Halioglobus japonicus: one gene and its partners. The protein of the gene in region 3 binds, or shares a complex with, the protein of the main gene of each other region. Links are inferred from orthologs where the notes say so. Each region holds a gene or a part of one and is shown on either strand. Other genes may lie near its edges. The genes, in order: eno, pnp and rne.

What was found.
Region 1: the proteins of rne (region 3) and eno are in contact, whole or in part, in a solved structure (PDB 2FYM), measured with the Escherichia coli proteins. The link is inferred for Halioglobus japonicus from one-to-one orthologs.
Region 2: the proteins of rne (region 3) and pnp are in contact, whole or in part, in a cryo-EM structure (PDB 9QH0), measured with the Escherichia coli proteins. The link is inferred for Halioglobus japonicus from one-to-one orthologs.

What each region holds. Positions count from the first base shown.
Region 1 is NZ_CP019450.1:3,150,936-3,154,975, reverse strand. The notes cover bases 1-2,924. They hold eno (phosphopyruvate hydratase), read left to right. Parts: upstream 1-781; coding sequence 782-2,068; downstream 2,069-2,924. Other genes in these bases: ispD (2-C-methyl-D-erythritol 4-phosphate cytidylyltransferase), read left to right, coding at 2,371-2,924; BST95_RS14855 (septum formation initiator family protein), read left to right, coding at 2,089-2,367; kdsA (3-deoxy-8-phosphooctulonate synthase), read left to right, coding at 1-761. Also shown: more of ispD, read left to right, coding at 2,925-3,084; tRNA pseudouridine(13) synthase TruD, read left to right, coding at 3,556-4,040. UniProt on the Escherichia coli protein: Catalyzes the reversible conversion of 2-phosphoglycerate (2-PG) into phosphoenolpyruvate (PEP). It is essential for the degradation of carbohydrates via glycolysis.
Region 2 is NZ_CP019450.1:3,929,929-3,933,984, reverse strand. What follows is about bases 369-3,308. They hold pnp (polyribonucleotide nucleotidyltransferase), read left to right. Parts: upstream 369-746; coding sequence 747-2,870; downstream 2,871-3,308. Other genes in these bases: BST95_RS18505 (O-linked N-acetylglucosamine transferase family protein), read left to right, coding at 3,016-3,308; rpsO (30S ribosomal protein S15), read left to right, coding at 417-686. In the rest of the region: tRNA pseudouridine(55) synthase TruB, read left to right, coding at 1-153; more of BST95_RS18505, read left to right, coding at 3,309-4,056. UniProt on the Escherichia coli protein: Involved in mRNA degradation. Catalyzes the phosphorolysis of single-stranded polyribonucleotides processively in the 3'- to 5'-direction. Also involved, along with RNase II, in tRNA processing.
Region 3 is NZ_CP019450.1:2,461,871-2,466,445, reverse strand. Bases 619-4,077 are described here. They hold rne (ribonuclease E), read left to right. Parts: upstream 619-940; coding sequence 941-3,877; downstream 3,878-4,077. In the rest of the region: 23S rRNA pseudouridine(955/2504/2580) synthase RluC, read right to left, coding at 1-393; BST95_RS19745 (hypothetical protein), read left to right, coding at 4,294-4,440. UniProt on the Escherichia coli protein: Endoribonuclease that plays a central role in RNA processing and decay. Required for the maturation of 5S and 16S rRNAs and the majority of tRNAs. Also involved in the degradation of most mRNAs.

The DNA of each region.
Region 1 (4,040 bases), 690 kb from region 3 along the record:
GTGACTTTGCCCTGTCGGTGGCGGAGCACTACGTTGAGGTGTGTCGCCAGCTCGACATTCCCTACGTGTTCAAGGCCTCTTATGACAAGGCCAATCGCTCCTCGATTCATTCCTTCCGCGGTCCTGGCCTGGAAGAAGGTCTGTCCATTCTCGCCGAGATCAAGTCGACCTTTGGAGTGCCCGTGATTACCGATGTGCATACCCCGGAACAGGCTGCGCCCGCTGCCGAGGTTGCAGATATTATTCAGTTGCCGGCTTTCCTGGCACGGCAGACCGACCTGGTTGCAGCGATGGCAGCCACCGGCTCTGTCATCAACGTGAAGAAGCCCCAGTTTTTAAGTCCCTCGCAAATGGCCAACATCGTTGAGAAGTTTGGCGAATGCGGCAACAACCGCATTCTGCTGTGCGAGCGCGGCAGCAATTTTGGCTACGATAATCTTGTGGTCGACATGCTTGGTTTTGGTGTTATGAAGCAGGCCTGCGGCAATGCGCCGCTGATCTTCGACGTGACCCACGCCCTGCAGTGTCGCGATCCCGGTGGGGCTGCCTCCGGCGGACGCCGTGCCCAGGTGGCAGAGCTTGCCCGTGCTGGCATGGCCACTGGCCTGGCGGGGCTGTTCCTCGAAGCCCATCCCGATCCCGATGAAGCCCTTTGTGATGGTCCCAGCGCGCTGCCGCTGGACCAGCTCGCCCCTTTCCTGTCGCAGGTGAAAGCAGTGGACGATCTCGTCAAATCACTGCCGCCCCTGCAGATCGATTAGAAAATACGGAGTAATACCCTATGAGTAACATCGCTAGTGTTCAGGCGTTTGAAGTGATGGATTCCCGCGGGAATCCCACGGTTATGGCTGAAGTGACGCTCGAATCCGGCCACGTGGGCGCCGCCTGCGCGCCCTCCGGTGCTTCCACCGGTTCTCGCGAGGCGCTGGAGCTGCGCGACGGCGACAGCAGCCGCTACCTGGGCAAAGGTGTCACCAAGGCGGTCGATTTTGTAAACGGCCCTATCAACGCCATGCTCAAGGGCACCGACGCCGCTGCGCAGCGCGACCTCGACCAGGCGATGATCGATGCCGACGGCACTGAGAACAAGGAAACCTACGGCGCCAACGCGATTCTGGCGGTGTCTCTTGCCGCGGCCAAGGCAGCTGCAGCCGGTAAAAACATTCCGCTGTACCAGCACATTGCCGACATTAACGGCACCAGCGATTTCACCATGCCGGTACCGATGATGAATATCCTCAACGGCGGTGAGCACGCCGATAACAATGTCGATATTCAGGAATTCATGGTGCAGCCCGTTGCGGCTCCGACGTTCGCCGAAGGCCTGCGCGCCGGCGCAGAAATTTTCCATCACCTGAAGAAAGTGCTCTCCGCGCGCGGTCTGAACACCGCTGTGGGTGATGAAGGTGGCTTTGCGCCCAACCTGCCCTCTAATGAAGCGGCTCTGGAAGCGATTGCCGAAGCTACAGCTAATGCCGGCTACAAGCTGGGCACTGACATTACTCTGGCGCTGGACTGTGCGGCGTCTGAGTTCTACAAGAACGGTGTTTATGACCTGGCCGGCGAAGGCAAGCAGTACGACAGTGCCGGTTTTGCCGACTACCTGGCAGACCTGGCTGGTGCGCATCCCATCATCTCTATCGAAGATGGCCTGGATGAATCTGATTGGGATGGCTGGAAGCTGCTCACCGAAAAAATTGGCGACAAGGTGCAGCTGGTGGGTGACGACCTGTTCGTTACCAATACCAAGATCCTGCAGGAAGGTATCGACAAAAACATCGCTAACTCCATCCTGATCAAGTTCAACCAGATCGGCTCGCTGTCCGAGACGCTCGACGCCATCGCCATGGCCAAGGCTGCGGGTTACACCGCGGTTATCTCGCACCGCAGCGGTGAAACGGAAGACACCACTATTGCCGACCTGGCAGTAGCGACGGCCGCTGGCCAGATCAAAACCGGCTCGCTGTGTCGCTCTGATCGCGTGGCCAAGTACAACCGTCTGCTGCGCATCGAAGCGGAGCTGGGTAGCCGCGCTCCCTACCGCGGCATGGCGGAATTCCAGCGCTAAGCTGAGTCGGGACCGGGCCCTTGCGCTGGTTGTTCGGCATTCTACTGGTTCTGCTGGTGGTGCTTCAGTACCGCCTGTGGATTGCCGAGGGGAGTCTCGCCGAGCAGCAGCGCCTGAAGCGCCAGGTCGATCGCTTTACCGAAGAAAACGCGGTGTTGCGCGAGCGCAACGCCGTGCTTGAGCGCGAAGTATTGGAGCTGCAAACCGGGAATGCCGGTGTGGAGCAACGAGCCAGGGAACAACTCAACCTGGTGCGCGACGGCGAAACCTTTTACCAGATGGATGACGAGGCGGAATAGGGCGTGCCTGAACCTGCCTGTCACGCTGTGCTTCCCGCCGCCGGTATCGGCGCGCGCATGGGCAGCGATACGCCCAAGCAATACCTGCAAGTGGCAGGGAGTACCCTGCTGGAACACAGCGTTCGCGCGCTGCTCGCAGCCCCCTCTGTCAGCTCCCTGACAATAGCGCTTCATCCTGACGATACCCGTGCACAGTCCCTGGCGCTGCTCGATGATGCGCGTATTCACACTGTCGTGGGTGGCGACGAGCGCGCCGATTCCGTGCTGGCGGCACTGCAGGATTTGTCGGCGCGGGCAGCGCCCGATGACTGGGTGTTGGTACACGATGCCGCGCGGCCTGGCCTGGCCCCTGCCGATGTTGAGCGGCTTATCGCCGCTGTCACCAGTACCGGCAACGGCGGGATTCTGGCGGAACCGGTGGTGGATACCGTCAAGCGCAGCGATGCCGCGGGCCACGTGCTCACCACGCTGGATCGCACCCAGTTGTGGCGCGCGCAGACACCGCAGATGTTTTCCCTTGGCGCATTGTTGCAGGCAATGGAAAATGCGCGAGAGGCGGGCCTGACGGTCACCGATGAAGCGTCTGCAATGGAGTATGCAGGGCATAGAGTGGCGCTGATCCAGGGCGCCGCCGCCAACTTGAAGGTGACGGTGCCCGCCGACCTGGCGTTGGTCGCCTGGTATCTTGAGCGTCGCACTGACGAGGAAATACTATGAGAATCGGGCACGGTTACGATGTGCACAAGTTTGGTCCCGGGGACAGCATTGTGCTCGGCGGGGTGTCGATCCCGCACGCCCGGGGTCTGGTGGCGCACTCTGATGGCGATGTGTTGCTGCACGCGGTGTGCGATGCGCTGCTGGGAGCCATTGCCGCCGGCGATATCGGAGGCCACTTTCCCGATACGGACCCCACTCACGCCGGCGCGGATTCCCGTGAATTGCTGCGCCAGGTGACGACGCTGGTGCATGAGGCCGGTTATGTGGTGGCTAACCTCGACAGCACGATTATTGCCCAGACGCCAAAAATGGCCCCCATATCCCCGGCATGCGCGAGCACATCGCCGCGGATCTGCAGGTATCTGCCGGGCAGGTGAATGTTAAAGCCACAACCACCGAGAAGCTGGGCTTTGCCGGCCGCGAGGAAGGTATTGCCGCGCACGCCGTGGTATTGCTGGAAGCGGCAGCTCAATGATGGTAGCCCGGCCCCGGGCCCATGGCGACGCTGTGGCCCAGGCCTTGTTCAAGGCCCGCCCGGAAGATTTCTTTGTCGATGAAGAGCTCGGTTTCGAGCCGGTCGGTGAAGGCGAGCATGTCTTTCTGCACCTGAAAAAACGTCTGCTGAATACGGCCGATCTGGCGCAACGCATTTCTTCTCTGAGCGGGATTCATCCCCGGGATATCAGCTACAGCGGTATGAAAGATCGCCAGGGCGTAACGCGCCAGTGGTTCAGTGTGCGCATGGCGGGCAAGGCCGAGCCCGACTGGCAGCTGTTGTCCGAGGAAGGCGCCGTGACCGTGCTGGCGGTGACGCGGCATCAGCGCAAACTCAAGCGCGGTGTACACAAGGCCAATCGGTTCCGGATCGTGCTGCGCGACCTGGAGGGCGACCGCGACGCGATTGATCAGCGTCTGCACCGTATTCAAACCGAGGGCACACCCAATTACTTTGGCGA
Region 2 (4,056 bases), 1.5 Mb from region 3 along the record:
TACATGCGCCAGGGCCAACCGGTCATGGTGCCAAACGCGCCCTGTGATGGTATGGTGCGCGTCGCTCTGGAAACCGGTGAGTTTTTGGGCATTGGAGAGATATTGGACGATGGGCGCGTGGCGCCGCGTCGTCTAGTGGTGGCCGCACAATAATATTGTCGGCTCACCACCCGGGGCAAGGATGCGCCGGCATTGGCCTTAGGCCAATGAAAGCCCTGAAGTTGCAAGAAAGCCCACGCGGTTTCGCCAGCATCTTCAGGGCGTGCAGCGCATGAGGCAGGACGCCGATTGCGGTGCTTGGTAGATAGTTGCCCACTGAGGGCAACGCGAACCTGTCTGTTAATCTGCACGGACAGGCTCTTTTTATAGGAAGGGTGGTTCGCCACCTGAGGCAGATTATTCAAGAGGAATAGAAAATGGCTTTGAACGCTGAACAGAAAGCAGCAATCGTAAATGAGTACCAGGTAGGCGAGGGCGACACTGGTTCCCCGGAAGTACAGGTAGCTCTGCTCACTGCAAACATCGAGCAGCTCCAGGGGCACTTCAAGTCGCACAAGCACGACCACCACTCCCGCCGCGGCCTGATCCGCATGGTAAACCAGCGTCGTAAATTGCTGGATTACCTCAAGCGCAAAGATGCAGCGCGCTACACTGACCTGATCAAACGACTCGGTCTGCGTCGCTAAGCATTACACACTTCCGGGGCCAAGGGGCCCCGGTTGTCATATTTGGAATTGGAGAAAAAAGTGAATCCTGTAACTAAGACTTTCCAGTACGGTGGACAGACCGTCACTCTGGAAACCGGCCGCATCGCCCGTCAGGCGACTGGTTCGGTTCTGGTGACCGTCGAGAATACCTCAGTACTGTGTACCGTTGTCGCGGAGAAGACCCAGCGCGAAGGTCGCGACTTCTTCCCCCTGGCTGTCCACTACGTTGAGAAAACCTACTCTGTAGGTAAAATCCCCGGCGGCTTCTTCAAGCGTGAAGCACGTCCCAGCGAGAAAGAGACTCTGACGTCCCGCTTGATCGACCGCCCGATTCGTCCGCTGTTCCCCGACGGCTTTATGAACGAAGTACAGGTTGTCTGTACTGTTATGTCCGCAGACAGCAGCATCGACCCTGACATCCCCGCGATGATCGGTACCTCGGCTGCGCTGGCGATCTCCGGTGCGCCGTTCAACGGCCCTATCGGCGGTGCGCGTGTTGGCTTTAGCGAAGACACGGGCTACATGCTCAACCCCACTTACGAACAGCTGGCTGAAAGCAAGCTGGACATGGTGGTTGCCGGTACTACAGACGCGGTACTCATGGTTGAATCGGAAGCCAAAGAGCTGACCGAAGACCAGATGTTGGGTGCGGTACTTTACGCCCACCAGGAAATGCAGACCGTGATCCAGGCGATCAACGAACTGGCCGCTGAAGCTGGCAAGCCCAAGTGGGAGTGGCAGGCGCCTGCAGTGAACGAAGAGTTGCTGACTGCCGTTGAAAACCAGGTGAAAGCAGATCTGGGCGATGCCTACCGCATTACCGAGAAGTCTGAGCGCTACGCTCGCGTCGGCGAGATTCGCGACGCGGCGGTAGAAGCACTGGTCACTGAAGAAGGCCCCTCCGCTGACGAAGTGAAGGAGCTGTTCAAGAAGATCGAAAAGAACCTGGTGCGCAAGCGCATCCTGGCGGGCGAGCCCCGCATCGATGGTCGCGACACCCGTACTGTTCGCGCGATTGCCTGTGAAGTTGACGTACTGTCCAAGGTTCACGGTTCTGCGCTGTTTACCCGTGGTGAAACCCAGGCCATCGGCGCCGTTACCCTGGGTTCCACTCGCGATGCACAGATCATCGACGCGTTGGAAGGCGAGCGTCGCGATCCGTTCATGCTGCACTACAACTTCCCTCCCTACTCCGTGGGTGAAGCGGGTCGTGTAGGCTTTACCAGCCGTCGTGAGATTGGTCACGGCCGTCTGGCGCGTCGCGGTCTGGCTGCAGTACTGCCCGGTGAAGAAGAATTCCCCTACACTGTCCGTGTTGTATCCGAGATCACTGAATCCAACGGTTCCAGCTCTATGGCTTCCGTCTGTGTCGGTTCTATGTCGCTGATGGCGGCAGGCGTACCTCTGAAGGCGCCGGTAGCAGGTATTGCGATGGGCCTGGTGAAAGACGGCAACCAGTTTGCCGTGCTGACCGATATCCTGGGTGACGAAGATCACCTGGGCGACATGGACTTCAAAGTAGCCGGTACCTCTGAAGGTGTTACAGCGCTGCAGATGGACATCAAGATCGAAGGTATCACTGCCCAGATCATGGAAACCGCTCTGGAACAGGCACAGCAGGCACGTCTGCACATCCTGGGCCAGATGAACGAAGTGATCTCTGAAGGTCGCCAGGTGACTTCACCTAACGCGCCTTCTATGGTGACCCTGAAGATCGACTCCGACAAGATCCGCGACGTAATCGGTAAAGGTGGCGCGACTATCCGCTCCATTACCGAAGAATCCGGCGCTACTGTCGACATCGACGACGACGGCACTGTGAAGATCTTCGGCCAGAATCAGGAAGCTCGCGACAAGGCGGTAGCCATGGTCGAAGAGATTACTGCTGAAGCAGAAGTCGGTGCGGTTTACACCGGTACTGTTGCCCGCATCGTTGATTTCGGTGCGTTCGTTACTATCCTGCCCGGCAAAGATGGCCTGGTACACATCTCCCAAATCGCCAATGAGCGTGTGGAGAATGTATCTGACCACCTGAGCGAAGGTCAGGAAGTACAGGTGAAAGTACTGGACGTAGACCAGCGCGGCCGCATCAAGCTCTCCATCAAGGAATTGCTGGAAGATGAGGCTGTCGAAGATTCTGCTGAAGACGCTGCCGAAGACTAAGCGCAGTCAGTAAGTTTACGAAAGGGCGTGCATAGCACGCCCTTTTTTTATGTCTTACGGTGCCTGCTTGCCCAGCTTTTGCTCGCAATCACGCGTGAAATGAATTACAAAATAGACCTGTTCCAGGGATATATCAGGTTGCGGGATGCCGCCTTCTAGAAACGCTCCGTGTCCGTGCGGAAGTGGGAAAAAATACAAGCGTTGCTGCCTCGCCGGCGGAGAATTTGAAAACGCAGGTCAGGAGACAATCTCCAATAATGACGTCATTAAGATCGCCAAGACAGCGCTGGATCTGGGCGACACTGCGCGCGCGTCCAGGGTGCTTCAGCCCCTGCTGGAAAAGACCAAGGCGTCTCCAGAGGTGCTTGCCCTGGCCGCGTCAGTGGCCATGCGGGCGAACGACTATGACAATGCCTGCGGGCTCATGGCGCGCGCGATCAAGGCTCGCCCCAATGACCCCAAGTACTTTTACAACTACGGTACGGCGCTGAGCATTGCCGGGCGTAACACTGAAGCACTGGAGGCCTTTAATCGGTCCCTGAAAATCAATCCTGATCTGTTGATTGTGTATCCGAACCGCGGCCATACGCTGCGTGACCTGGGTCGTTCTGCGGAAGCTGTTGAAAGCTACCTGAAGGTGTTTGGCGCAGCCAATGTCGACCTGGCGACCATGAGCCAGATACTGCTCAGCATGCACATGTTCTCGCAGTCCGATCACCAGCGGCTGTTCAATATGCACCGGCAACTCGCAGTAGCGATAAGCAAAGCCAATCCTCGGCTGGAGCAGAATCGCACCATTGATTCGGGTAAGAAAATTCGCATTGGTTATCTCTCGCCGCGCTTCTCCCGGGAGATTGTCGGGTACTTTTTTAAACCTTTGTTTGATCATCATGACCGCGAGCGTTTCGAAGTGTACCTCTACAATGCCACTCCCCGCACAGATGAACTGACAGAGTACTTCAGGGAGCGCGCTGATGCCTGGATAGACGTGGGTAAACTGTCTGATCAGGCCGCTGCCCAGCGGATTGTCGACGATGGTATCGATGTGCTGGTTGATCTTGCCGGCCACTCTCCGGAGAACCGCATTGGCATTATGGCCCGGAAGCCAGCGCCCGTGCAGGTGTCAATGCTCGACTACTTCGACACCACTGGTCTGGATACGATGGACTATTACGTCAGTGATGCG
Region 3 (4,575 bases):
CTGCCGGAGACACTCAATCATGCCGTAGTTCAGGCCGGAACCGCCGTGTACCGCCAGCCCCGAGGGTTTGTTGATCACCAGCAGGCTGCCGTCCTCGTAGACTACCCGCTCGCCCAACTGCGCGGCCCAATAACGAGGCACCTTAGGCGGCTCGCTGGGCGCTGGCGTACGCAGCGGGGGAATTCGCACCTTGTCGCCGGCCGCAAGGCGGTAGTCGGCCTTGACTCGTCCTTTGTTGACCCGGATCTCGCCCTTGCGCAGCGCTTTATAGAGCCGGGTTCGGGGTACACCCTTCAGTTCGCGGGTCAGGAAGTTGTCCAGGCGCTGCCCGGAGTAGTCCTCACCCACGGTAACAAATCGCACAGTTGGCTTTGATTGTTCGCTATCTGACATAAGCTACGGAAATCGTTTAATTTTCCTTGAATTGCTGGTATAGTCCGCCCGCTGTGATCGCACCCGCCCGTGAGTTTTTCCGGTGCCGGTGAGTAACATTCCTGGCGAAGTGTGGGCCTGCCGATGAAATTGCAAGGTACCGCCAGACAGATCACATATTGAGGATGTCGAGGCGATGGCTTCAACCGCGGTCCGAATATTCCGCCAGCCAAGCGCCTGAATCGACATAAAATGTAACCGAGCAGCAGTGACTGCCGGGACACCGAATCAGTTAACGAGATATACCAGCGTCGTCGCAAGCCCCAGGTGCTGCGACACTAACAAAAAGGCGGAGTCAGTACCACAAGTACCCCCGCCGACGCTGCAAGGCTCCGCCGGATGGCGGCGTCCCTGGAACTCGATGCCGGGAGAGGCATTTACCGATACAGGGCAGACGCCCGGTGCAACGCAGCTCTGCTGCAGCCCCTCCCTTAACAGGCTTGATTGCCTGCTCTCTAACTGTATTCCCTGCCCCGCCAGGCCTGCTCTTAAGGCTAATGGCACATCTATGAAGAAAATGCTGATTAACGCAACTCAACCTGAAGAGTTACGTGTCGCGCTGGTTGACGGCCAGCGTCTGTACGACCTGGATATCGAAAATCGCACCCGTATCCAGAAAAAATCCAACATCTACAAGGGCAAGATCACCCGCGTTGAACCCTCTCTTGAAGCCGCCTTTGTCGACTTCGGCGCCGAGCGCCACGGCTTTCTGCCGCTTAAGGAAATCGCCCGCGAATATTTTTACCGCAAGCCGGAAGGTGACGGCCGCCTCAAGATCAAGGATGTGGTCAAGGAAGGCACTCAAGTTATCGTGCAGGTCGATAAGGAAGAGCGCGGTAACAAGGGCGCAGCCCTGACCACCTTTATCAGCCTCGCTGGCCGCTACATGGTGCTCATGCCCAACAATCCTCGCGCCGGTGGTATCTCCCGCAGCATTGAGGGCGACGAGCGCAGCGAACTGCGCGAGAACATGTCGCACCTGGAAATTCCCAACGGCATGGGCGTCATCGTACGCACCGCTGCCGTCGGCCGCTCCACCGAAGAGCTGCAGTGGGACCTGAACTACCTGCTGTCACTGTGGGAGAAAATTGGCGAGGCCAACGGCGAAGTCAAAGCCCCCACCCTGTTGTTCCAGGAAAGCAATGTCATCATCCGCGCAGTACGCGACTACCTGCGCGACGATATCGACCAGGTACTCATCGACTCCCCTGAAGCCTTCAAACAGGCCCAGGACTTCGTAGGCATGGTAATGCCGCAATACAAGAGCCGCCTGCGCCAGTACGACGACAACATCCCCATGTTCAACCGCTTCCAGATCGAGAGCCAAATCGAAACCGCCTTCCAGCGTGAAGTGCGCCTGCCCTCTGGCGGCTCGATTGTCATCGACCCCACCGAAGCACTGGTGAGCATCGACATCAACTCGGCGCGCGCTACCAAAGGCAAGGACATTGAGGAAACCGCCCTCAGGACCAACCTTGAAGCCGCTGACGAAATAGCCCGCCAGCTACGCCTGCGCGACATGGGCGGCCTGGTGGTGATTGACTTTATCGACATGCTGGCCTCCAAGAGCCAGCGCCAGGTTGAGAACCGCATGCGCGAAGCGCTGGGCATTGACCGCGCCAGAGTTCAGGTGGGCCGTATTTCCCGCTTCGGTCTGCTGGAAATGTCACGCCAGCGTCTGCGCCCCTCTCTGGGTGAGACCAGTGGCAAAGTCTGCCCCCGCTGTAACGGCCAGGGCACCATTCGCGACACCAAGTCGCTGGCCCTGTCGATTCTGCGCCTGCTCGAAGAAGAGGCCATCAAGGATCGCAGCGCCGAGGTGCGCGCCATCGTCCCTGTCGACGTGGCTGCCTACCTGCTCAACGAGAAGCGCGGTGCTTTAAACGGTATCGAGATCGACACCAAGGTACGGGTACTGGTTGTGCCCAACCCCAACCTAGAGACACCCCACTTCGAAGTGCAGCGCCTGCGCGACGACGAAGTCGAAGGTCACGAGATCAGCTACAAGATCGACATGGCTGAACCCGACATGGATGCCATCACCGACAGCCACAAGGCGGCCATCCCCGTGCAACAGGCTGCCGTCCAGGCGGTAACACCTTCCGCTCCTGCGCCTGAAGCCGCGCCACGCGAAGAAAAGCCCAAGCAGCAGAAGCAGCCCCAAAACCGCAAGCGCGGTGGCAAGCAGCGTAAGCCTGAGCCCAAGCCAGGACTCTTCGCGCGTATCTGGGCCGCCATTGTTGGCGAGCCTGAGCAGGAACAAAAACCTGCCAAGGGCAAAGGCAAGAGCAAACCCCAACAGCGTCAGGGTGGCGAGCAGAAATCTGGCGGTAACGGCAACAATCGGAATCGCAACCGCAACCGCAACCGCAACCGGAACTGGAATGGCGACAGCCAGCAGCGCGGCGATAACCGCAACCAGCAAAATCGTGATGGCGATCAGCAGCGCAAGTCGGAAGCCGGTGACAACCAGCAGAAGCGTCAGCGCAGCGAAGAAGGCGGCAACAACCGCAATCGCAACCGCAACCGTCGTCGTAACAACGATGATCGTCGCAAGCAGGACCAGGCGGTTGAAGCTAACAGCCAGGATCAGCAGCAGGATGCAGCAGCCCAGGGTGGCGATCGTCGCGAAGATGCACCGCGCAAGCGCCCATCTGATATGAAGCGTGGCGAACCGCGCCGTCGCCGCAACCGCAGCCGCAAGGCCGACGGTGAACAGGCAGCAGGCAACGTTCAGGCGCTGGCATCACTGCCCGCCGTTAAAGCCGAAGCCGAGGCTCCGGCACCGCAGGCAGAAGCGCAGCCCAAAGTGGCTCAGGCTGACACTGCGCCAGTTGAAGCAACTCAAGCTGCAGCACCTCAAGCCGAGGCGCCGAAGGCTGAACAGCCCAAGACGGAGACTCCGGCACCGGCTCCCGCCACCGAAGCTACCGCTGCACCCGCAGAGGAAGTCGCTGAAGCTGCCCCGGCAGTTGCAGAGACAGCCGAGGTTGTCGAAGAAACTGTCGAAAGAACTACCGAAAAGACTGTCGAGAAAGTCGTCAAGGCCGAGCCTGCTACACCCGCAATACCGCCCGCCGGCATTACTGGCGATGGCCGTGCGATTAACGACCCGCGCGTCGCCGCCAAACCGGTGACTGCATTGGCGATCAGCACCAATACCTTCGCTCTGTTCAATGACACCGTGGCCCCTGCCGCCGCGCACAGCGGGCGCGTCGTGCCCCGTGCGGCCAACGATCCCCGCGGCCCACTGACAACGGCAACACCGGTTGCTGAAGCAGCCCCGACTGAAGAAGTTGCCGTTGAAGAAGCGGCGGACAGTGAAGCGCCCGTTGCCGAGGCTGCAGCACCTGCACCGGAGGCCACCTCCGAGACAGACGCACAGCCTGCTGCAGTGGAGGCGACAGCTGAACCCAAGAAGGAGTCAGAGGCCGCACAGGGCTAAAAAGACCGGAGAAAACAGACGCAAGCGGCTTTGGGCCCTTGTGCCTGTCTCTCCAATCGGTATAATCCTCGCCTGCTCCGTACCGCGGTACAGGCGCAAACAATTTGTAAGTTTCGGTGGGCTGGCTGAGTGGTCGAAAGCGGCGGTCTTGAAAACCGTTGAGGGTTTATCCCCTCCCGGGGTTCGAATCCCTGGCCCACCGCCATATACTAAAAAGGGGCGCCCGTTTGGGTGCCCTTTTTTTTCCTCGCTTGAAAAACCGCAGGCACTTACTACGCTTAATACACGCCCATAATGTTATTTGTTGTCGTGGGCTGAGTGGTTTTTATTGTTCGCCTATATCAGAACATCGTCGTCATACGTGTTCGACATGGCACTCGAATGCTCTGTATAGGTGCAAATGCGAGGACTTAGCATTGAAAACTTTCTACACCCTGGCCTGTGTCGCCCTGATCTTCAGCTCTACCCTTCTATCTGCTTGTTCCACATCGCGCTCAGACGCGCGCGTGGAAGCGAGAACAGAAGCGCGCACTTCCGAGCGCGTGGAAGATCGGCGCGACTAAGCCAATGCGATAACTGAAAGCGTGAACGACAAAAACCCAACGGAACGCATCGCAGGATAATCGCGATACTCGTCGGGTAACTCTGACTTCGCATGGCCTCTACCTCGGTAGAGGCCACTTTCTCTCAAACCAGCT